Regions from separate parts of the Paenibacillus sp. J31R30 genome, predicted to be linked through region 2. Evidence: riboswitches for the same ligand, from Rfam matches in the RefSeq annotation. Region 2 holds a riboswitch; the other holds the start of a gene.
The links. Region 2 has a riboswitch for ZMP and ZTP ahead of AC58QO_RS14730 (bifunctional 5,10-methylenetetrahydrofolate dehydrogenase/5,10-methenyltetrahydrofolate cyclohydrolase). Riboswitches for the same ligand answer to the same signal wherever they lie in the genome.
Positions count from the first base shown of each region.

Region 1: linked by a shared signal. The riboswitch ahead of rpiB (ribose 5-phosphate isomerase B) and the one ahead of AC58QO_RS14730 (bifunctional 5,10-methylenetetrahydrofolate dehydrogenase/5,10-methenyltetrahydrofolate cyclohydrolase) in region 2 are both predicted to bind ZMP and ZTP.

Region 1 is NZ_JCAUAV010000011.1:163,523-175,910, forward strand. It holds gene AC58QO_RS26980 (family 16 glycosylhydrolase) at 114-1,811, opposite strand; gene AC58QO_RS26985 (glycoside hydrolase family protein) at 1,811-2,818, opposite strand; gene glyA (serine hydroxymethyltransferase) at 3,354-4,604, opposite strand; gene AC58QO_RS26995 (TIGR01440 family protein) at 4,638-5,243, opposite strand; gene rpiB (ribose 5-phosphate isomerase B) at 5,260-5,718, opposite strand; ZMP/ZTP riboswitch at 5,823-5,903, opposite strand; gene AC58QO_RS27005 (low molecular weight protein arginine phosphatase) at 6,002-6,574, opposite strand; gene AC58QO_RS27010 (manganese efflux pump MntP) at 6,638-7,198, opposite strand; gene AC58QO_RS27015 (L-threonylcarbamoyladenylate synthase) at 7,361-8,428, opposite strand; gene spoIIR (stage II sporulation protein R) at 8,513-9,307, opposite strand; gene prmC (peptide chain release factor N(5)-glutamine methyltransferase) at 9,460-10,350, opposite strand; gene prfA (peptide chain release factor 1) at 10,350-11,414, opposite strand; gene ychF (redox-regulated ATPase YchF) at 11,448-12,388, opposite strand, start outside.
Region 2 is NZ_JCAUAV010000003.1:633,146-645,533, forward strand. It holds gene AC58QO_RS14695 (adenylosuccinate synthase) at 1-331, shown strand, start outside; gene AC58QO_RS14700 (YoqH family protein) at 438-890, shown strand; gene AC58QO_RS14705 (hypothetical protein) at 1,018-1,431, shown strand; gene AC58QO_RS14710 (NUDIX domain-containing protein) at 1,514-1,954, shown strand; gene AC58QO_RS14715 (RidA family protein) at 2,008-2,466, shown strand; gene AC58QO_RS14720 (hypothetical protein) at 2,593-3,009, shown strand; gene AC58QO_RS14725 (hypothetical protein) at 3,056-4,687, shown strand; ZMP/ZTP riboswitch at 4,747-4,824, shown strand; gene AC58QO_RS14730 (bifunctional 5,10-methylenetetrahydrofolate dehydrogenase/5,10-methenyltetrahydrofolate cyclohydrolase) at 4,880-5,722, shown strand; gene AC58QO_RS14735 (DUF6886 family protein) at 5,747-6,274, shown strand; gene AC58QO_RS14740 (VOC family protein) at 6,299-6,667, shown strand; gene AC58QO_RS14745 (sugar phosphate isomerase/epimerase family protein) at 6,833-7,597, shown strand; gene AC58QO_RS14750 (methylenetetrahydrofolate reductase) at 7,712-8,653, shown strand; gene AC58QO_RS14755 (WD40/YVTN/BNR-like repeat-containing protein) at 8,718-11,348, opposite strand; gene AC58QO_RS14760 (aspartate/glutamate racemase family protein) at 11,506-12,219, shown strand; gene AC58QO_RS14765 (GNAT family N-acetyltransferase) at 12,209-12,388, shown strand, end outside.

The DNA of each region.
Region 1 (12,388 bases), on a different contig from region 2:
TACCTTTATTGTAGCGCTGTGGAACGTCCAATCCTTTTCATATCTTTGGCAGATGGTCTAAAATCTTCGGAAATGCGAAAGCCGCCTCCCGAGAGGGAGACGGCTTGGCTTGATCAGTTTTTGACGAGTGTGATGTAGTCATAAGCGAGATTGTAGGTGCTGGCGGACGCGTTTTTGCCTGTCACTGTGAAGCGGAATGTCTGGTTGCCAGCTGTACCAATCGTGACCGTGCCTAGGTTAGACTCTGTATACCCAGAAGTTGCGGCATACTGGTCTACCGTCGAACCCAAATTTGTGCCGTTAACTGCGAGCTGATAAATCCCTTTATTGAACGCTTTGCGATTGCCAACGTACACGGTATACGTTCCTGTCTGCGGTACATTCACTGTGTATTGCACGTAATCACCTACGCCGTTGCCATTCAAATTATTGAATGATCCTGCGCTAGCAGGTGCATCTGCGTAATTCGCTTGAGAGTCGCCAGAGGATGTTGTGACGGGTAAGGACTCCGCTTCATACACCGTCGTAGCGGACACCTCGCTAAAGTTCACATCATCAACGAGCATCCACTGTGTCGAAGTGGCATTGGACGTAAAGGCAATCGTTGCCTGACCATTGGTCACGGGGATGTTATTCAACGTGATTTGCGTCCACGTGCTGGTTGTGGGAACCGTCATATTCATCTCCGCTCCGCCGTAGTTCAGCACACGCATCATCGCCTGCGACTGGCCACCGGAGCTCTTCACCCATGCGCTGAGCTGATACGTACCATTGGCGATACCGTTGAGATTCTGCTTCGTCGTAACCAGATAATTGCTGGCCTTCGCGTGCTTTAAGGAACGCGTGCCTGTATGCGCATCCGTCGTCGTCATGAAGCTGGCATCTTTATCATAGGTTTCAATCCAGTTCGGCGTATCTTGATCGGTATAGCCCTTGGATGTGTCCTTTACCGTAAACTCCATCTGAGGATTGCCCAGAAGGTTGGCGTTAGGGTAGCTCTTTGCGTAAAAACGGAAGTAATCGAACTCACTTTCACCTGGCAGCTTCGTGTAGTCCGAGACTGTCCTGTAGCCCAACGCTGTCATCCAAAAATTCGCTGGCGCAAATGGCATCGGTGTCGTTGTGGTATTGATCGTATTGACGACTGTACCGTCAAGGTAGAACTTAATTGCCGTCGGCGTCCATTCATACCCATAGACATGCCACGCGTCAGGTGTAACGCTCACTTGCTGACGCGGCGAGCCGTAGCCTGGAATATACGTGATCGTCCCCGTATCATAGTAGCCATTGGCGGAGTCATGCTCGAAGCCATCGATCTCCGTTGCCTGATTATAAAATGGCAAATTACCTGCAGCAATTTCGGCCGTCAATCCGGTTATGTTATTAGCGGCGATATGATTGCTGAGTCCCATACTCCAGAAGGAAGAATGCAGCCCTGTCGTGCTATTAAACAGCTTCGCTCTAGTCTCATAGTAGCCATAGCCGAACAGCTTCTTCGAAACTAAGCCCCCACAAGTGTTGTACCACGTGCCATTAATCTGCTCACGTTTAAAATCAATGTGCAAAGAGCCGCCCGATTCACGTACGTTCTCTTTGCGATTGTAGCCCAGTGAGTAGGGCCCTGCGTCGCGGTACATCCAGTCGTTCTCATTGATCGCGGTGTCGTCAAATTCATCGGCATAAAATAACGTGTAGCCAGCAGGTGCAGTCGCCGAAGCAGGGGTGGGTGAAATTGTCGATAGCGTCGCAGTGGCCAACAAGCATACGGGTAATACCGTGCGAAGCGGACTAAGCCATTTCAAATTCATCATTAATCTCCTCCTAATGGAATTTGGATGTTGTACGTTCGACTCCCCTCTCGTTCAAGAACGGCACACAGCAAGACAGCAGGGTCCCCGCTATCGTCGAACCACAGCTGGGGGCGTTCCAGTCTGAGGACGGATTGTGCGACCTGATGAGCCCAGGGAATTTGCAGATCAAAAGCCAGTACATGCCGCGATGGCCGCCACGAAATTCCGTCTGATGATTCAAATAAGGCCACAGAGCCACGTTCAGATTTCGTAAAATAACCTTGAAAATCCTTCATCAGTGCATAGTACCCATTGCCCTTACACCATACGCAAGGGTCCTCTACCGCCCAATCATTCGTTGGGTTCGTCACCGTCGGCTCTGGCTGCTTGCGGAACGGTCCCCGCGGATGATCGGCAAAGGCAACACCTGCGTTAACAGCACCGCCCTTCGGAGGATGCCCCTCAGCCACACCTTTGTACATCATCAGGATACGGCCGTCAGCGGTCTCACACACCGTAGGGTTGCTCGTCATGAGTCCGTCCCACTCTCCTGGGGAGACATCGAGCACGGGCGACGCCCCACGCGTCCATGGACCTTCAGGATGGTCAGCCACAGCAACACCGATACGTTGGTGGTTGCGATACGTCCACCATGTTGCCTCATTGGCAGGTTGGTCGAGATCAAAATCGGGGCCATGCGTCCCCATGTAATACAGATAATAACGATTACCGTGGCGCAAAATCGCGGGATTGTGCGCTACATCCCTGTCCCAGCTCGCTGCGCCATCTCTACAGGTCCAGAGCGTATCCACATGGTGGAACGGTCCCATTGGATTGTCGGCGACCGCATAGGCGATTTCGGAATGCGTGACCCAGGCTTCAAAACCAGCGCGTTCAGGCCAACGCGAGTAGAACAAGTAATACCTCCCCTCCTCATCTCGTGTCATCGATCCACACCAAACATGCCATCCTTCTAGCTCGAACTTCGCTTGGGCCGGCACCGGCCGAAGCAATTCTTGAAAATTCATGCGCACCTCTCCTAGCTGTGTAAGGGTTTACATTGGTACAGAATCAGTGTAAGGGGTACGACACACTGAAAGGTTTCATATTTTCGTAAGATGGTTTGAAGTTTTGGGGATGTATGGTCGTTCACGTTGTCTAGAGTGGTCAGAGTTTAGATATTAATTTGCGGGGACCCCGAGAGAGGTCGTTTTTATCGCCAACCAAGCTGCAAACTGTAACCAGCCTACTCTCCATCTACTGTGAAATGCAAAAGTGCAACTTCTCTCTATCAAATACACGATTTCGGCTAAAATTGATGCAAAAAGGCATCAATTTCTGTATTTACAGCTCTGTTTTGACCTTTTCGACCCCAAAAGATGCCTTTTTGCATGTATTTAAAACGATCAAGTCAATTCCTCTGAAAAGGATGCTCTTTTGCATTTTTGCTATCTGTGAACCGAACATAAATAAGAGGCAAGCTTCGCTTACCCCAAAAACTTATAAATTCTGATATTTCAAAAAAAAAGACCAGCTCCAATGAGCTGGCCTTATCTCTAACAATTAGTAAGTCAATCCTGGGTAAAGCGGGAATTGCGCCGTTAGATCAGATACCATGCCACGAGCTTTTTCAAGCGTAGCTTCGTCTTTCGGGTTTTTCAACGTAAGAGCAATGACTTTCGCGATGGTTTTCATCGCTTCTTCGTCCATGCCACGGGAAGTCACAGCTGGAGTACCCAAACGAATACCGCTTGTGATGAACGGGCTAGTTGGGTCGAAAGGAATCGCGTTTTTGTTCGCTGTAATACCGATTTCATCAAGAACGTGCTCTGCGTCTTTACCTGAGATGTTCAGGTTACGCAAGTCAACCAACATCAAGTGGTTATCCGTACCGCCGGAAACTAGGTTGATACCTTCAGCTGTAAGAGCTGTTGCCAAAGCTTGAGCGTTGTTGATCACGTTTTGACCGTACACTTTGAAATCCGGTTGAAGAGCTTCACCGAAGGAAACAGCTTTAGCTGCGATCGTGTGCATCAAAGGTCCGCCTTGGGAACCAGGGAATACCGCTTTATCAATCGCTGCAGCCCAAGCTTTTTTCGTAAGAATCATACCGCCGCGAGGACCGCGAAGTGTTTTGTGTGTTGTGGTTGTTACGAAATGTGCATGTGGCACTGGGTTCGGGTGCAAGCCAGCCGCAACTAGACCAGCGATATGCGCCATATCGACGAAGAACAATGCGCCTACATCGTTAGCGATAGATGCTAAAGCTTCGAAATCAATCGTACGCGGGTACGCACTTGCACCAGCTACTAGCATGCGAGGCTTATGTTTGAAAGCTGCTTTGCGAACATCGTCATAGTCGATGCGGAAATCTTTTTCGCTTACACCGTAAGCTACGAAGTTGTAAAGAATACCGGAAGCATTTACAGGGCTACCATGTGTTAAGTGGCCACCATGCGCAAGGTTCATACCAAGAACCGTGTCACCAGGGTTTAGCGCAGCTAAGTAAACAGCCATGTTCGCTTGTGCACCGGAGTGAGGTTGAACGTTCGCGTGCTCAGCACCGAAAAGCTCTTTCGCGCGGTCACGAGCGATGTCTTCCACGATGTCTACGTACTCACAGCCACCATAGTATCTTTTGCCTGGGTAGCCTTCCGCGTATTTGTTCGTAAGTACAGTACCCATAGCTTCAAGGACTGCTTGGCTCACGATGTTCTCGGAAGCGATTAGCTCAATTTTGTCGCGTTGACGGCCTAGCTCAAGGTTCATAGCTTCTACGATTTTCGGATCTTGTTTGCTCAAAAAGTTTGTCATAGGGAATTCCTCCTAAGGATGTTAGATAAAATATTAGCAATCTGCATCAGGTGCAGCTTGTTGATAAAGTTGATCCGCCAGCTCAGCGGAGTACACAGCTCTAGTACCACCGATCAGCTTCGGCCGAGTGAATGCCATCGTGACATAAGCCTGGCCAATATGGCGAACTGGCGGCCTTGCGGGAACAGCGACTCTGCGCAGATGCATGCCGATCAGCGTGGAGCCAATATCGATGCCCGCATGCGCCTGAATCGTCTCAACAACGACCGGTTTCGCGAGGTGTCTGTACGCGTAGGAAGCCATGGAGCCCCCGGCCTTCGGCACGGGAATCACGGAGACGGGCTCAAGCTGCGGCGCTAGCGTCAGCAGCTCTTCCTCCACAACCAGCGCACGATTCAGATGCTCGCAGCATTGATAAGCCGCATGCAGCCCGAACTCGCCGCAGATACGCGCAACCGTCTCAAAAATCGGCTTCGCCGCATCCAGCGTACCCGATGTACCAATCCGATGCCCGAGAATTTCACTCGTGCTCGTGCCGATCACCAAGATGTTGCCGGGACGCAGGCTGCCAACTGTAATCAGCTCACGCAGGTTCGCTTCCAAAGCTTCTGCTATAGGTTCATACATAGAATCTGTCATTGTGGCTCCCTCATCTCTAGGGATGTACCGTGAAACGATCTTCGATGCTCTGTACTTTGTTAATACGATTCTTGTGGCGGACACCTTCTGAGAACTCGGTTTCCAGCCAAATTTTCACGATTTCTTCCGCTACGCCAGGACCAACTACACGCTCACCCATCGCTAGCACGTTCGTATCATTATGTTCACGCGTCGCTTTCGCTGAGAAAAGATCGTGCACAAGTGCACAGCGGATTCCCGGAACTTTATTGGCAGCAATGGACATCCCAATGCCAGTTCCACAAAGCAGAATCCCTTTATCTGCGTCTCCCGAAACGACTTTTTCGCAAACTTGAAGTGCATAATCTGGGTAATCGACGGAGTCGCCGCAGCTGCATCCGAAATCAATCACTTGATGACCTAATGATTCAATAAAAGGAATGATAACATCTTTCAAACGATAGCCTGCATGATCAGCACCTAAAGCAATTTTCATGAATAGAACGCTCCTTTTGACTTGTTCGAATTCGACCATCCTATTATATCCCAAAGCTCACCAAAAACGAAAAAAAGAGCGCACACGCTAGAAAACGCGCGTTGCTCTTTTGCCCAGGCGACCGGCCGTATAGCTCAATGCTCCATTGTGGTTAATCCCACTCGTCGCCAGTTACATTGAGTCTTGCTTGTTACTTGTATTTTATCGCATTCCCAGCGATGTGTAAAGCTATATTGACCTATCTCATGCAAGTGAAGACAGAGTTATAGGCTTGCTGTTGATTTTAGCGTAATTTTCTCACCAATTTATCTAAGCTCCGACCAATTTCCTCGGCAGTGTACCGGTAATCGGCCAGCGACCCGCCATAGGGATCCGAAATATCGTAATCGGGGATCGAATTTTCCAGCGTATACATGCGGCTTCTTTCTTCCACGGATACGGTCTGAGATAGCGCCTGTTTGAGCTGAAGCTCTGTCGCAAGCTGCTCCCGTTCTTCAATCGCCTTCAGAATACGAGCATCGTCTTCCACATACTCTTTGAGCGTATACGTCTTCTCGACCGCATGAGGATAACGTTGAATGACTGTACGCTTATGCCCCGTCGTCATCGTCAAGATCAGATCAGCCCAATCCACATCCGCCGCGCCAATCGCTAGAGAATTGATAGATTCCTTAAAGCCCGCTTCGTGAAGAAGCGACTGGCTGTTTCTCGAGATCGGACCACCCGTCATCGCAGATACACCTGCTGAACGAACCTCCGCCGCAAGCCCCTCTTGATGCACCCTCATACGCAGCAAACCTTCAGCTAACGGACTGCGGCACGTATTTCCTGTACAGACAAATAGAATTCGCAACATGAAATCCTCCCGATATAAGCATTTTAAACCTTATTATTTCAAAAGCTAACTCCCCATATTGTATCATAGTAAAAACTTGATCCCAAACCCTAATAGGATGAGTCCGCCGAATGCCTCGCCATATTCCCCAACCCAACCGCTAACCCGTCTGCCTAGCAATAGGCCAGCTATCGAAAGCAATCCGCCAAACAGACCGAAGATGAGCACTGTAAGCACGATGTCCGTAGCAAACATCCCCAGAGAAACGCCCACAGAGAACGAATCTATACTAACACTAAGGGCGAAAATGATAAGCCCCCATAACGTTCGATGATCGAAAGCCGTTGCTTCTTCCCCTCGTATCGAGCTATACACCATATGCGCGCCGAGCAAAATAAGTAAACATCCCCCTGCAGCTGTCGCAACGTTCCCCAGAAGGAGCGAGACATACTGTCCCATAAACATGCCCATAAGTGGCATAAGCACGTGGAAAATGCCGATCACAATGCTGATTTTCAAAATATCCAACAAACGAATGCCCTTCATTCCTATGCCAATTCCTAACGAAAAAGCATCTAGGCCCAAAGCAATCGCCATTATTCCAATTGTCATGAGTTGCCCAACTTGTACCCCAGATGCGAGCATAGCACGATCCCCCTTGTCCACGATTCTTTCTCAAGATATGCGGACAAACTGGGAATCATGCTAGTCACAATAAACGGCTACGCCGTCCTGCTTGGACTTCTCACAGTGTTTAACCAGAAATATAAGACAATTTAGGGCGTGAAACTTATAAAATCTTATATGTTAGAGACGGATCCGCTCATGACCCGCTGCTTTCAACAGTCGATTCATAATCGCGCGGCCAATGCCTGAATCTGGAACACCTTCTGCAACAATATAGCTTATGCCTTCCTGATCAAAAGCCCGCAGAGCGGCATATAGCTCCCGAGCAATCGTATCTGGCTCAGATAATGAGCCGCACGCGAGAACGAGATCTGCGCGATACCCCCGTACTCTTTCTTCGAAAGTGAGAATACCCGTCGATTCCCCCCGTAACTTCGCAGCATCAATATCGCGTTGAATCCAAGCGGAGACTTCCTGCTCGTCATCCCCCTGCACAATGCGCATATAGCCCTTCGGCGCATAATGCGCATACTTCATACCCGGCGCGCGAGGCGTATCGGCAGCTTCTACCTCTGTCGGCTCAGCGGCATGAATACGCATGTCAGGCAAAACCGCTTGCAGCTGTTCCGCAGTCACCCCACCCGGCCTCAGCACATGTAACACGCCGTCTACAAGCTGAATAACTGTGGACTCGACACCAACACCTGTTGCACCACCGTCTACGATTCCGCCAATTTTGCCATCCAAATCATCACGTACATGCGATGCCATTGTCGGGCTCGGTCTACCCGAGCTATTCGCGCTTGGCGCTGCAATAGGAAGTCCCGCTTCACGCAGAAGCTTAAGTGCAACTGGATGATCCGGTATTCGGATGCCAACAGTTTGCAGACCAGCCGTAACTAACGGCGAAAGGCTACCTGCAATAACAGGTAGCACAATGGTTAATGGCCCGGGCCAGAAAGCCTTCATCAGTGTTTGGTGATGGCTTGTGATGCAATCTGGCTGAACAAGGCCTGGGAGCTGCTTCGCATCAGCTATATGAACAATCAGAGGATTGTCGGAGGGTCTCCCCTTTGCGGCAAAAATCTGCTTAACCGCTGCGGTATTGGTCGCATCCGCACCAAGTCCATACACCGTTTCGGTCGGAAAGGCGACTGTTCCCCCCTGCTGCAAGAGGCTCGCCGCCTCATCTATATCCTGCGCTATCGCGCGCTCTTCGCCTTGATTCACGTTCCAGTAGATTGTCACAATCACTCTCATCCTTACATATATGAAATGAAATAGGTAGCCGTAAAATATCAGATAAAGATGTATAATTGCAGGTTTTTGAATTTAGCTGAACCACGAAAAGATCGCTTTGAACATTTCCCAAATAAAGAACTTCACTTTCGGTTGAGCTGGTTCTTCGGTCGTGGAAGCTGAAGCTGCTGCTACCTCAACTTTAGCGTCTTTCTTTGCCACTTTCTCCGTCGATGCAGCTTTATCTTTACTTGCCACTGCGTCTTTCTTCTTTGCAGACGGTGTTTCACTAGCTTTACTTTCTTTCACGGGCTGCTTTTCCTTGCCGTTCTCATCCGTTGTTTTGGCTACGACGACTGCAGCCGAAGCAACTGCTTCTCCAGATACAGAATCTACAAAACATAATGGCGGGAACAGCACGCACCACCAATTCTGGCCTTCTCCAGAACCAATCACAACTCGCAAAGCTTCATAATCCCCTGCTGGGTAGACGTCATTTCCGTACATTTTCGTTGGAAAAGGGACAACCCCAAGCTCAACTGTATGCGGATAGTTGTAGCCGCGTGATGCAATCATCTCTCCAACGAGTTGATCGAATTCTGGTAAGTGCGCATTCACAACTGCTCTAGCCTCGTCCAAAGAATGCGGTCCTACGACCCATTCCGCCATACGAGCAATTATCGCATCACGAATCTCACGTTTCAAAGCTTGGTCTTGCGCAGAATCCGAATTTGCTAGAATGCGCAAACGAATAGATTCCTCTGGTATAGTAGGCGAAATTACCGCCGCGTTCGTACGATTGGATTCCCAACACATAATCATAAGGATAAGTGCAAAAGCAATGAATAATAGACTCTTAACTGAGTGGCGCTCCGTTCTCTTAACCATGGAGAGTAGCCCCTTTCCCGTCATCTACTAGCCAGTATGGACAATAGTGGGTGGGGCTAAACCTATGAATCTATGATTTTTTGCAAAATGATAGAGTTGGTCCGCCGAGGAAATAAGCGGAAAGAAAAGCAGCCGATCGGTGAAGCAATCGGCTACTCGGGAGAGCGGATCGCGATCACGTGGCGATCGATCCCTTGGAGATCCTGCACGAAGCGGATCTCCGTCCAGTTAGCTGCGGCGCGCAACAACGCCGCAACCGCCTCCGCCTGCCCGATGCCCACCTCGAACCCGACCACGGTCGGGATTCGCGGCAGCCGGTGCAGCTGCGAGACCATACGGCGGTACAGGTCGAGTCCCTCGACACCGCCGAACAGAGCTGTGTGCGGCTCGAATAGCCGCACCTCGGGCATCAGCGCCGGCAGGTCGCCATCAGGGATATACGGTGGGTTCGACACCACGATATCCGGCGCGAGCCCGCGCTCAATATAAGGCTCGAGGAGGTCACCCTCGAGCCACTCGATCCGCGCAGCCACGTCATGGCGCTGCGCGTTCTTGCAGGCCATCTCCAGCGCTGCCGCGGAGATGTCGCTGGCTGCCACGCGCCACGCAGGGCGCGCGTGCGCGATCGTCACCGGGATGATGCCGCTCCCGGTGCCCACATCCGCAAGGAGCGGAGCGCCTTGCGGGAACAGACGCGAGCCCTCGTGGAGCAACGCCTCCACGAGCAGCTCGGTCTCCGGCCGGGGGATTAGCACGGCCGGCCCCACAGCAAATGGAAGGCCGAAGAAATCCTGCTCACCGGTGATGTACTGCACCGGCTCACCCGCGGCCTTCCTTGCAACTAGCTGGTCCCATGTGGCGACCAGCTCTTCAGGCATCTGTTCCTGCCACCAGCGGAACAGCAATTCCGTGCGCGTGCAGCCGCCTAAGAGGTGCTGCAGCAGCAGTTCCGTGCAAGACGAAGCCTCTGCGACGCCTTGCTCTGCTAAAAAAGAAGAAGCCTTCACAAAGGCTTCTCTCACAGTCATGTTCGCAGTCGTCATTACATCGCCTCTAAGGCATCGGATTGTGCAGCAATCGTTAATGCTGACACAATTTCCGCCATATCACCGTTTAACACGGTTTCCAAGCGGTGTAACGTCAAGCCGATACGATGATCGGTAATCCGGCTTTGCGGGAAGTTGTAGGTACGAATACGCTCTGAACGGTCGCCCGTTCCGACTTTGCTTTTACGCTCGCCAGCATATTTCGCTTCTTCTTCTTCACGCATTTTATCTGAAATACGCGCGCGCAGTACGCGAAGCGCTTGTTCTTTATTGGAGTTCTGGGATTTACCATCCTGACACGTCGCCACAATACCCGTTGGTACGTGTGTAACACGCACAGCGGATTTCGTTGTATTAACCGACTGACCGCCCGCTCCACTGGAACAGAACGTATCAACACGAATATCGGCATCATGAATGATAATTTCCACATCTTCCGCTTCTGGCATAACCACAACCGTTGACGTTGAGGTATGAATCCGCCCGCCGGATTCTGTTACTGGGATACGTTGAACACGATGTGCCCCGCTCTCAAACTTGAGCTTACTGTAAGCACCTTTACCCGTAATCATGAAAATAATCTCTTTAAATCCGCCCAAATCATTCACGGAAGCATCGAGAATCTCTGTTCTCCAGCCTTGCGCATCCGCGTAACGCGTATACATCCGGTAAAGATCGCCTGCGAACAGCGCTGCTTCATCGCCGCCTGCCGCTCCGCGAATTTCCACGATGACGTTCTTGTCATCGTTAGGGTCTTTCGGCATCATCAGGATGCGGAGATGTTCTTCCAGTTTAGCGGATTGCTCGCTAAGCTCTTCGATCTCCATTTTGACCATTTCACGCATCTCATCGTCCAGCTTCTCATTCTGCATCACTTTCGCATCAGCCAGCTGTTCGCTCACGCTCTTATATTCATTATAAGCATCGTAAGACTCCTGAAGATCAGATTGCTCTTTGGAATATTCTCTTAGTTTCTTCGTATCACTCGTTACATCCGGGTCACACAATAACTCGCTTAATTTCTCATAGCGGTCCACAATGGACTGAAGTCGATCCAACATAGGGGATCACTCCTTTCTTGTTTTTATTATCAATTAAACATTGAAGCGGAAATGCATAACGTCGCCGTCATTCACCACGTACTCTTTACCTTCGAGGCGCACTTGGCCTTTTTCTTTCGCACCCGCCATGGATCCAGCAGCAGCCAAATCGTTATAAGAAACAACCTCTGCACGAATAAATCCACGTTCAAAATCCGTATGAATAACGCCTGCTGCTTGAGGAGCTTTCGTTCCTTTACGGATCGTCCATGCTCTAACCTCTTGAACACCAGCTGTGAAATACGTGTATAAGCCTAACTTTCTATACGCTGCTTTGATCAATCTATTCAAGCCGGACTCTTGAAGTCCCAGCTCTTCCAGGAACATGGCTTTTTCTTCGTCTTCCAGCTCAGCGATTTCGGATTCAACCTTCGCACTAATAGAAACAACTTCGTTGTTTTCTTTCTCAGCGAATTCCTTCACAATTTTAACGTATGCATTGTCGTCCGCAGTTGCAACCTCATCTTCACTCACGTTTGCCGCGTAGAGCACTGGCTTCATCGTCAGTAAATGCAGATCGCGAACTAGAAGACGCTCGTCGTCTGTTAAATCCAAGCTGCGTGCTGGCATATCATTATATAAGGCTTCTTTGATACGTTCCAAACACTCAACTTCAGCTACCACTTTCTTGTCGCCGCCTTTGAGGTTTTTGCGCGAACGCTCGATCTTTTTATCAACCGACTCAATATCTGCCAAAATCAATTCAAGATTAATCGTCTCGATGTCGCCAATCGGATCGACTTTCCCAGAAACGTGTGTAATATTATCATCCTCAAAACAACGTACAACATGCACAATCGCATCGACTTCACGGATGTGTGCTAGAAATTTATTACCAAGGCCCTCGCCTTTGCTCGCACCTTTAACCAAACCCGCAATGTCAACGAATTCGAAGGCTGTCGGAACGATGCTCTTAGGCACAACGATTTCCACCA
Region 2 (12,388 bases):
GAGATATGGGTGCATGCTGCAGGGAGCTACGGGTGTTGTTTTAACAAATCTGGATGTGCTGGGCTACTTGGATGAAATTCCGGTTTGTGTCGGATATGAATTGGCGGATGGAACGATCGTTGATCGTTTTCCGGTCACCGCATTAATGGATTCGGCTAAGCCGGTTTTAACTCGAATGCCAGGTTGGAAATGCGATATTTCTCAGGTTACACGCATGGAGGAGCTGCCAGAAGCGGCAAAGAACTACATTGATTTCGTGGAATCCGCAATCGGCGTGAAGATTACTACGGTTTCAGTGGGACCAAGACGCGAACAAGTTATTCAACGATAGTCACTGTTTAAGGATTTTAGCCGCCGCGAGGCGGCTTTTTATAAAAACGTCATAGGAATGGGGGAAATGGGAAAAATAACCACAAAACATTTGTGGAGGGTGTCATATGAAGAAAGTTATTGTATTAGCGTTAATTGCGGGGAGTGTCCTGATTCGTCCAGAGCAAGGCCATGCTGATGTACCCATGCCTTGCAGTGCCGTTCTAGAACCAGTAATTGCTGACAATGCTAATGCCAAAGGCGCAGCGCTTGTCTACAAAGTGAAACTTACGCCGAGTTTTCCTCGCACAAGTATCAGCATACATGCCAATCACTTGCCGGTACCTTTTTCAATAGGAGATTATGATGGGTATGAAGGTTTTGCTTATATTCAAAATGAGATTAGTTGGCGCTTCAGATTATACCCAACCCCTCAAGAAGGTGGTCCGACATGGGCAGGGAGAATCGATGATATCACGGCTGATTTAACGAATAGTACGATGGAGGTTCGGCTTTCGAATACGAAAACGGGGAGATTGGGGCCTGTCATTTTAATGAGTCCTATGAATTCTTGTAAATAATGGTGATGGATTGCAACTTATCCGTTTGGGCTTCGTCTAATGAAATGAATTGTTAAAATTTGGATTATTTTTGAATCCAGATATGTTGTATAAAAGCAACTACACATTCATTCTACGAGGTGATGTTATGAAATGGTTGAAAACCATAATCTTACTTGTTAGTGTAAGTTGTGTGGCCGGATGCTCTGCTTATGCTGCTAAAGGATCGAGCCATGAGATGAGTATCCATCAACAAGATGAGTTGAAGCCAATCGTAAGAAAGCTCTTTGCTGAGAAGTTAGAAAAGGATGAGGAATCCACCGTATCCGCAGGCAGAAGAATTTTGAATTATATGATTCATGATGACATGCAGATTTTAAAAAATGATGAGGATACCTATTATATTGTTACCTATGATACATTACCGGCATCCCTCGAGTTCATCCTTACTGGCGGTGGTGAGCGAACTGAGGAGGGTTGGATCATTAACCGAGTGCTTTATGTTACGCTTCAGAAGACAGATGGCGAATACCAAATAAAGAGCTTGAGTTCTGGACCATGAAGAACATATAGGAAAGGCGGCGATTGCCATCAGCTGGGCAGAATCTTATACGGGTAAGCTTCTGAAGCTAATCGGATCACAAATGTTGCTAACGAACTCGGTTCGAGCTATTCTATGTGATGATAAGGGGGACGCACTGTTTATCAAGCGCAGAGGGGATGGCAAATGGGGCATGCCAGCTGGTGCCATGGAACACAATGAGTCTGTCTATGATTGTTTAGTACGAGAAGTTAAAGAGGAGACAGGACTTGACGTTATAAGTGCTACTTTGATCGCCATTTATTCGAACCCCGAAAAGCAAATATATACCGATAGATATGGAAATGAGTATCAAGTGGTTGAGTATCTGTTTCGTGTGGATGAATGGTCAGGTAATCTTATTAAGATAACAAATGAAAGTACAAACGCACAATTCTACCCCATCCATGAGTTACCAGAAGCATCAAACGAATTTTTTGCAAGACATCATGACGAAGTGTTTGAGGACTATAGAAAATTCGATGGGGTTCTGATTTTGAAGTAAGAAGTAGTAGGAATAATGATACATTTCAATTTCATTAATTAGGGGGAACCAACATGCCAGAACAAACCATTGCTCAAAGGCTCGAAGCACTAGGAATCGTACTACCAGTAGCCAGTGAACCAGCAGCGAAATATGCCAATTATGTGAAAGTGAACGGACTTTTGTTTGTCTCGGGCAAAGGTCCATCGGGCAGCCCAAAAGGGAAATTAGGTAAAGACTATACAACCGAAGAAGGTTATCAATTTGCTAGACAAGCTGGTATCGAGATTCTCGCAGTGTTGCAGTCTGCATTAGGCTCTCTGGATCAGGTTAAACAAGTTGTAAAACTACAAGGTTTTGTTAACGCAGTCCCTGAATTTGAAGAGCCGCACAAGGTGCTGAATGGCTGTTCGGATGTGATGTTAGCAGTTTTCGGCGAAAAGGGGATGCACGCGAGATCCGTCTTCGGAGCTGTAACGGTGAGAGATAACTTGCCGATCATAGTGGATTCTATTTTTGAAATTGAAGAATAGGAGGGATCTCATTTGCAAGCAAGATGTGGCGTGAAGGGGATCGTCATTAGGGATCATCACTTACGTACTATCAAGAAATATGAAGCCATTTATATAGCTGATATCAATTAGACCTGGGAGAAGCCCATGATGAATCGATTCATGATAGGTCAATATGGAAATTTAGAGCTTTTATTGAAATATCCAACGATAAAGCTATGTCTAGATACAGCGAGACTTTTCTTGCAGGAAAAGCTTGATCCTTTTTTTGATGCTAAAAAAGTCATTCGAACATTCGCTCGATTTGCCTATTTAGTCCATCTGAGTAATGTACAAGTAAATGCTATCATTTCTAATCATCGTCAACCTGTCTTACCTGAGCTAGATCCTCTTGATGGCTGGGCACCAATTGAAGAATATCTGGAGATAATTGCTGAAGAAAACGATCAAGTGAACATCATGTTTGAACATCGATCAGATTTAATTAGTGATGAACAGTTGAATCAATGTTATCATTGGGTTGCGCGTTTATTGAACAATGGCAAATTAACAAAAGAAACGTGATCACTCTTTTTAGAGGTCAGTTAGAATGCTTTGGAGGTAAATTGAAGTGAAAAGAGCAAGATGGAAGTTGTTTACGTATGTGCCGTTTCTAGCAGCCCTTCTAGTCATCGGATTGATTCAAACATTCATGCTGGCGAATGAAAATGTGAAGCCATATCCGGAGCCTTTCGGCCGAGCAACGGAGTTACCTCAATTGGCTACGTATGGGGGACCTGTCCAAATGCTAGGGGAAAGCAGTTTTACATATCTAGCAGATAAATCACTTATATACATCACGATTGACGACGAGGGACGGAATAGCTCAGAGACGCGCAGTTTGCCTGACTCAGGTGCATTTCGTTCGTATAAGCTGCTGGATAAAGATCATGTGATCTGGATCGGTGAAGACAATAAGCTCTATGCGAGTGAATGGAAGAACGGTTCGTGGACAACTAAGCTCGCAATCAATGAGAATGAGATCTCTGGTATTCAAACTGTAAAGAACACAAAAGGGGAAAGTGTTCTCTTGGTTTACAATGAATCAGCTCTTTATGTGGGTGCATTTCATCCCAATGAAAAGCTGAGTTGGTCCAAACTGGATATTACGAATGTGAAGCAGTTACAAGGTGTAATGGATACCTCTGGGGGCAGTATTTCGCTAGTCTACGCGGTCAATAAGGACGGTGATGAATCCTTTCACTACGCAAAGCTTGCGTCTGACACATGGAAGCCGCTAGTGCAGAATAAGCTTAAGGACTTGGATTTTGCAGCTAGCAGCTTGGATGATATGGCGTTTAGTGTAGATGGTTCCTCATTTATTACTGCGTATACGACTAGCTCTCGCAAATCCGGCAAAAGTACGTTACACATGCTTACCTTCCCATCGAATCAACCAGACAAAGTACAAGATGAAATCCTAAGCATTCCTGTTGCCAAAGGGATAGATTCCGATACGATTTTACATCCCACGTTTACGCATTCAAGTACAGGTGAAGTAACGCTTGTGGTTTCATCGGTTTATGAAAAGAATAGACGTCAAACGAGTCAAGAAGTGTTTAGAGTTGGTTTTAAGGATGGTAAGATGTTAGATGCTACTCGGATTAGTCAATTCGGCGGTTTCGCCTCTTATCCCGCTTACGCTGCAAACAAAGGTAGTTCATTCGCCATTTGGTTGGATGCCGTGAACACGAAATCATTTCGAGTTTACTATGCCACTGATCAGCTTCCTTATGTGGAGCGAATGAACAGTATTCAAGGAGACGACTTACAAAATGCTGCTGGGAATTTACCGCTTTTTTGGGGGATTGGGGTACTCACGGCACTCATAAGCTTAAAATGGATCTTATTACCTGGCCTTTATTTAGTCGTCATCAGTGTATTTTGGCAATATCATTATGATGAGTATGCGAAGAGGCATTTCGGGATATCACTCGCGATGTATTTGGTGGTAAAAGCCTTATTTGTCGGGGATTACCGGAAGACAATCGCACTGCAGGTGATGCCAGATTTCTTGCAATCGATATGGATTAGTCTGCTTTTACTTCTCATTTTTGCCGTGATTTCCTACCTATGCACGAGACTATGGAGAAAAGGGCTGTCCGAACGGAATGTTGGACTGGAGATGTTCTACTTCGTTGCTCTGGATGTTTTCATGACGAATATGTGGTATTCCTACTTTATGTCGCCGGCAGCGTTGTAGCTGTTTTCATACTAATATATTGAAAATTCTGGCATTCATTGTTATGATACTTTTATGATTAAGCGATATGTAACTGGCGGAGCATGGGTAACCATGAGGGAGCATGTCGATAACGGCCGTACGCCTGGGCAGAGGTAAGGGGAATTCCCCTTACCTCTTTATGTTTGCTTCTAACTTGAGAGGGATGATGAGATGACCGCAGAAACATTGATCTTGGATGGTAATCGAGTGGCAACAGACATGAAAGAGGCATTAGTTGGCAGAATCAATCAATTATCGAAGCAAGGAATCATTCCTTGTTTAGCGACGATTTTAGTCGGAGATGATCCCTCATCAGCTACTTATGTGAGGATGAAAGGGAATGCGTGCAAGCGATTGGGAATCCGTTCTATTCGGGTTGAACTTCCAAAACATACAACGACAGAAGAGTTGGTTGCCGAGATCCAGAAACTAAATGCGGACTCCAGTGTACATGGGATTTTGCTGCAACATCCTGTGCCTCATCATCTGGATGAAAGGGCTGCATTTGAAGCGATTCGGATCGAGAAAGATGTGGATGGCGTAACAACGCTAGGGTTTGCTCAAAATGCCTTCGGCTTAGCTGATTTTCCTTCCTGTACCCCAGCGGCAATACTTGCGATTATGGACTATTATCAACTTGCCATAGAGGGCAAACACGCTGTGGTGATAGGAAGAAGTCCAATCCTAGGTAAACCAGTATCCATGATGCTATTACATCGCAATGCAACAGTTACCATTTGCCACTCAAAGACTGTAAATGTAGCTGAAATCGTTCGGTTAGGCGACATTGTTGTGGCGGCTGTTGGTAAACCGAACTTTGTGCAGGGTGATTGGATTAAGCCAGAAGCGATTGTTTTGGATGCGGGATACAATGAAGGGAACATCGGGGATGTTGACTATGAGGCTTGCAAGCAGATTGCCTCCGCGATTACACCTGTTCCTGCGGGAGTAGGGCCTGTCACAATTGCAACGTTGCTGAAACACACCGTAGACGCTGCAGAGAAGTTATCTTAGTTGAATTGATAAGGGGGAGCAGCTGTGAAATTATTTCATGTCAGCGAAGAAAAAGACATTCCTATTTTTCACCCTAGAATTCCCACAAGAAAAGATTTAGACCCTGAGAAAGGGTTGGTATGGGCGCTCAATGAGCGTTGCTTGCCTAATTTTCTAACCCCTCGGAATTGTCCGAGAGTGACGTATCATTGTCATGAAGCAACCACTGCTGAGGATAAAAAGCACTTTATTTCATCGAGCTCAACGCATCATGTCGTGGCCATTGAACATAAATGGTTTGAGATTATGAAGAATACAACGCTATTTCTATATGAATTTGAGTCGACGGATTTTTATTCGCAAGATCCTAGTGCGGGTTATTATGTAAGTGAGAAATCACAAGTACCTATTCATCGTTTTGAAATTCGAGATTTGTTCGGAGAGCTATTTAGAAGACATGTTGAGGTTCGTGTTCTAGACAATTTGTGGGATTTATGCGATAAAATTCAGCAAACGAGCTTCGATTATTCGATGTGCAGGATGGGCTTTGCGCAGCAGCGGTCCAATTGTTAAAATGAAGGTAAAGGAGGTGTTGCTATGAGCAGGATTTTACGATTTGAAATGCAAGCAGCAGATCCTAATCAACTCATTGAGTTCTATTCACGAACTTTTAATTGGGAATTCACAAAGTTTCCAGGACCGCAAGATTATTGGTTTATTAAAACTGGACACAGTGATGTACCAGGCATTGATGGGGGATTATTGAAGTCACCTGATGGCTTGACCCGAACCATTAATTCCATTGAAGTTACTTCGATCGATGATTATTTATCAGCAGTAACTTCGAATGGTGGAACGATTGTTGTTCCGAAAATGAGTATGCCTGGCATGGGCTACCTGGCTTATTTTACTGATCCAAGTGGCACGATTGTTGGGATTTCTCAAGCGGATTCGAATGCACGTTAAGACAGCTACATAGTTGAGTATGTCGTATTAGAGAAGGGCTGCCGCGATGCAGCTCTTTTTTATTCATAGACGAAGTATTCATTAAGCAATTGTATAAATTAATGATCCCAATTACTGGTATATTTTGATATATTGGAGTTGAGATAACGAATAGGAGGAATGTTCATGTACACATTTGGATGGTGCAGTGGAATTCAGGAGGCGGAAAGACTTCAAAGAATTGGTTTCGACTATATCGAGTGCGCTCTCGTATCATTAAATTTAGAGGATGAAGTAGATTTCGCAGCTAAACTTCCTTTGTACTTGAACTGTCCGCTCCCGGTACAGGCGTTCAGCATATTTTTTCCGGGAGATTTGAAAATCGTTGGTCCAGAAGCGGATGAGGAACGGATTCGACGATACGTCCATAAAGCTGCAAGCGCTTTAAATAAAATCGGAGCCAAGACGGCCGTACTAGGGAGCGGGAAAGCTAGGCATATTCCGGACGGCTGGGAGCGAAATCGCGCAGAGCAACAGCTACTGCAACTGCTAGCATTGATCGGTGAAGAGTTCCAAGGAACAGGCGTTTCGTTGGCTATTGAGCCGTTGAATCGCAAAGAGTCCAACATCATTAACACCGTCTCTGAAGCAGCGATGTTTGCCAAACAGGTTAACCATCCGTCCATCCGGGTCTTGGCTGACTTCTATCATATGGATGAAGAGCAGGATCAACTGCATACGCTCATCGAAAATAAAGAGTGGCTGCAGCACATTCATCTTGCCGATACCGGACGATTGTCGCCGGGTACAGGTCAGTATCCATACAATCAATTTGTTACGGCATTGAAGGCGTCAGGCTATAAAGGAATGATTTCGGCAGAGTGTACTATTCATGATCCAGAGAAGGATTTTGCCGCTAGCTTGGCTTTCATGAGAGATAAGTTCCGTTAATAATCGTATCGATTTGAAAAGGATTTTGCCGATTCAGGTCGAAATATAGAATACCGAGTAGTTAACTGTGAATTATTTGTTTTCGGGAATTTGGAAGATAAGGTTGTGACACATATGCTAAAAGACAAAATACTTAGAAGAGAAGCAGGTATCATCACTTACGGGATGACGCCTCCGAAGGAAACACAATCGCTAGAGAAAATGGCTGAGATTTCACAGAAACAATGTGAACGACTCCAAAATCTTCAAATAGATGGCTTAATTCTCTATGATGTGCAGGAGGAAAGTGATCGGATTGATCAAGATCGACCGTTTCCTTATTTGCAAACCGTTGACCCGACAACCTACAGTAAAGAATATTTAGCGGGGTTAAACATCCCGAAAATTATTTATCGCTGTGTTGGTAAGTATTCGGAGGAACAATTGTCAGAATGGATTAAAGCGGATCTCGATGAAGATCGGTTTTCTGTGTTTGTCGGGGCGTCGTCTAGTAAGCAAGAAGTAAGTATGGGGTTGCCCGAAGCTTATGAATTGAGTAAAAAACTGAACGATAAGCTAACTTTAGGCGCGGTCGTCATTCCCGAAAGACACATGAAAAAAGATGACGAACATCTTAGAATGGTCAGTAAAATAGCGAGCGGCAGTCGGTTTTTCATTTCTCAGGCGACCTATAATGTGGAAGCATCGAAAAACTTCTTATCCGATTATTACTATCACTGTCGAGAAAACAACTTAGACATGGTGCCGATATTAATGAATATTGCGCCTTGCGGATCTACCAAAACACTGGAATTTATGAAGTGGCTAGGGATCAGTATTCCGAAATGGTTGGAAAATGATTTGAAATACTCCCATGATGTCTTGGATAAATCAGTCGCATTTTCTAAGCAAATATTTGAAGAAATTTTCGAATTTGGCCTGGAAAAAGGGATTCCAATCGGCTGCAGCGTTGAAAGTGTCTCCACGCGAAAAGTTGAGATCGAAGCTTCGATTCAATTGGTGCATGAGATTAATGCGATGATGGAGAAGAAAATGCGGTCATCGTTTGCTTTTTGAATTTAACTATTAATAAACAAAGCTGCCGACTCTTATAGAGCGGCAGCTTTGTCGTTTCAATTGTCTATTTTCGTTTCGCTTCTTCCCAAGACCGGCCACCGTCATTCGTGACTAAGACGCTGCCGTTCAAAAGTACCCAACCGTAACCATCCGTGCGTAGGTAAAATTGCGTAGCTTTTTGCAATGAAATAGTAGGCTTGATTGGTTGCCAGTTTGTACGGTTATAGGTATCCATCGTGTAGATGGTTTTGCCATCCTGAGAAATCGCTTTGCCCATGAGCAAGTTATCGAAGTGCAACACCGGAATGTCTTGCACATCATCTAGTCGATAAGGGAGAGGTGTCCATGTCTCGCCGGCATCTCTCGATTCATAGAAGACATATGTTTTCTTATTGTCTTGTATGAACTCAGCAATGAAAATAGCATGATAATCGCTTTCTTGATCGAAAAAGGGGGGATAAGCGTTGGCATAGCTCATCTTCAGATCTGCCGGGACGTCGACATGCTGAATCAACCAGGCTTGGCCGCCATCCTGTGTGCGGTAAAGCGGGAAATCCTGATGCCCTTGATTCATTGTGGTCATCCAGCCTTCTTTGGCCTTACGGTAACTGATGCCAGTCGGGGAACCCGCGATATCCGAGTTCACATTTCCTACTCGTGTCCAGGTTTTACCACGGTCATCGGTGCGGTACAGTGACTTTAAGTTTTGACCTGCTGCTGGTGAAGAAGTCAGCATGATATAAGCGGGCTCAAAGTAGAGATTGGCTACATATGGCGTTACTTCCGAGGAGGTTTCCCAAGCCTCTAACGTGGGCAGTACTGCTGTTTCCCAGCCTCCATTGTACAATTGATGGGTTGCAATGAGCCTTGGTTGTTGGTCGTCTGTGAGATAAACGGCATATCCCCAGGTTGGCACTTCAAATTTGGCAGCCATCAAACGATCCTTCTCAGACACGCCGTCAGGTATGACGACATCCCACGAGAGGCCCTTATCCGAGGTTTGCAGTAACTTTCCATCTCGCCAACTGAAGCCTTCAGCATCTTGCATACCGAGAATACGAGGGAGGCTCTCTTTGTAATCGACATAATAACTAGCAACATCGATGTAGGGATTGTATTGACGTGGAGCGGGAATGGACAAGTCAGATCGAAGTGTAACTCGATATCGTCCAGTTCCATGAAGTAGCGGTAGGGATGCTGTAAATTGCGTATCGTCAAAAGGGATTGACGTTGTCTCCGGTTCGATCCAGCTGCCGTTGTCCTCTTTTTCAATAACAGCGTGTAATTCCTTGCCTTGTGCTTTGATCACAGTACCCTTAAGCTCTATCTTGCCGGTATCTGTCTGAATCAAGCCGGATTCTGGCGACGCCAAGCTGATCGAACTGAAGCTGCCCAATCCGTTCGCCAAATCACTGTAATTGATAACGGGGTTCAGAAGTATCGGTGTAAGGGAGTTTACGAAAGTGTTATTGTACAAAATTCGGTTGCCAATGTGGTAGACAATCTGGACTTCATTGTCACCTAAGTCAAGTTGCACCGCGGATGAGAACTGGTATATCGGCGTCCCGGTTGATGATGTTTGTTCCATCAAAGATGTAGATGAATTGCCTCCGAACTTCGTGCCGTCTCTAGTAACAAACATCGAAAGATTCGGCATTTCCATTGTACTTGGTCCATTAAACAGCCCCTTTAACGTGTACCAATAGTTATTCGTATGCTCTGAAATACCGAAATCCTTTACATCGAAATGGGCATAATCAATGTCCAGTTGCCGAATATCCGAATGCCAGATACTTGAATATCCGAATAATTGCTTCAAATCAAACTCGGACACGAAGAGTTCTCCATCACGTTCTATGGTTGGAAATGTTAATTTTCCCTCACTGGTTTTACCATTAAACCAGTAGAAACTGACTGTATCGAGGTTCGGAGCTATATGAAATCCGTAAGTTTTGTCATAAAAATAATGCCCATTATCTTGGCTTTTCGTCTGATAATTAAGTAATTGTGCCATTTTCGTTAATGATAGCATCGCTTTTCCATCTTGACCGAATCCAATGAGGTTGTTACCTACGAAAAGTTCGTCATCCTGAAACTGAATGGACAGACGAGTGCTCGATGTTTGTTCTACCTGTAAGGGGTATTCGACACTTTGTGCTGCCTGCGGATCAGTAATGAAGTTCGTATTCTCTTGGAAAGAAGCGGTGTGTAATTGTTCGTTCCATTCGAGTACGCCAAGTAGCGGGGTAAGATCTTGCAGGAACACGGCTGTTTTGCCGTCTACATTGTAAGAAGGAATCTCTTTTCCTAGGGCAAAAGTGTGAATATTGGTGGCTAGCACGTCAGCGATTTTGACGCCAATTGCTCCCCCAGTAAAGCCGAGATTAGTATTGTCCTCCGACGTATTTAGTTCATTTTTGTCAGGGAAAATGGTGACCTTTCGCTTATTCGGCTCCCAAGCGATATGAAAGCCGTGGCTGCGCAAATCTTCCACATAAATAGCGGTTTTTCCATCGATATTCATCGACTGGATGGCGCTTCCATTTACGAATGCGTGAATATCTGTTGTAAGCACGCTTCCGACGACCGTTCCAACGGGCAGTTCGTTCGCATGTACTTTGGTTAGGGGAAGAGGGGTGATTGCCATTGCTGCACATAGAATCGTAGCTAAACCAGCAGTTGATTTGCGTCTCATTGCATGTAATTCTCCTTTGTTAGGAAAGTAGGAACACTCAGTTAAACGCCAAAAAAAGGAAAAAGTTGCATAATCAAGCATTCTGAGCGGTCTAATTTATCACAAAGCTTAGTTTCTGGTATTATGTAGTAAATCGTTTTTTCTAAGGGGTTTATGTATGAAAACAATTGGCTTAATCGGTGGCATGAGTTGGGAATCCTCTTTACTCTATTATCAAATCATCAATCAACGTGTCAAAGACACATTAGGCGGGCATCATTCCGCTAAAAGTCTCATGTATTCAGTTGATTTTCATGAGATCAAGACGCTCCAACATGAGGGGAAATGGGATGAAGCGACCCAAATGATGATAGATTCCGCTCAAAGGCTAGAAGCAGCCGGTTCGGATTGTATTGTTATTTGTACGAATACGATGCACAAGATGGCAAAAGAAGTTGAAGATGCAGTAAACATTCCGTTGCTTCATATCGCTGATGCGACAGCCAAAGAAATTGTTAAAACGGGTATTAAGAAAGTCGCTTTGCTCGGCACGGCTTTTACAATGGAACAAGATTTCTACAAAGGGAGACTTATCGACAAATATGGTCTTGAAGTCATCGTCCCACATGAGTCATCAAGGAAAATTGTACATGATATCATTTATGAAGAATTATGTCTTGGGATTTTTAAAGAAGAATCTAAGCAATCCTACATAGCGATCATTGATCAATTGGTCAAAGAGGGCGCAGAAGCGGTAATTCTGGGCTGCACGGAAATTACTTTGTTAGTATCTCAACAGGATTCCTCGGTTCAACTATTCGATACCACGAAAATTCATGCTGAGTCTGCGGTGGAATTTGCTCTAAGGGAGAACGAATCGGATGGTTTATGAAATAACATCAAAATGGGATGAAACACTGTGGCTGAAAGCAGAGGAAGTATATAACGCTGCCTTTCCTAAACACGGAAGAAAGAATCGAGCTCTGATTCGCAGCATGTTCGAAAGAGGTTTGTGCAAACTGCATACATGGAGCGATGGTTCAGTTGTAGTTGCGATGGCT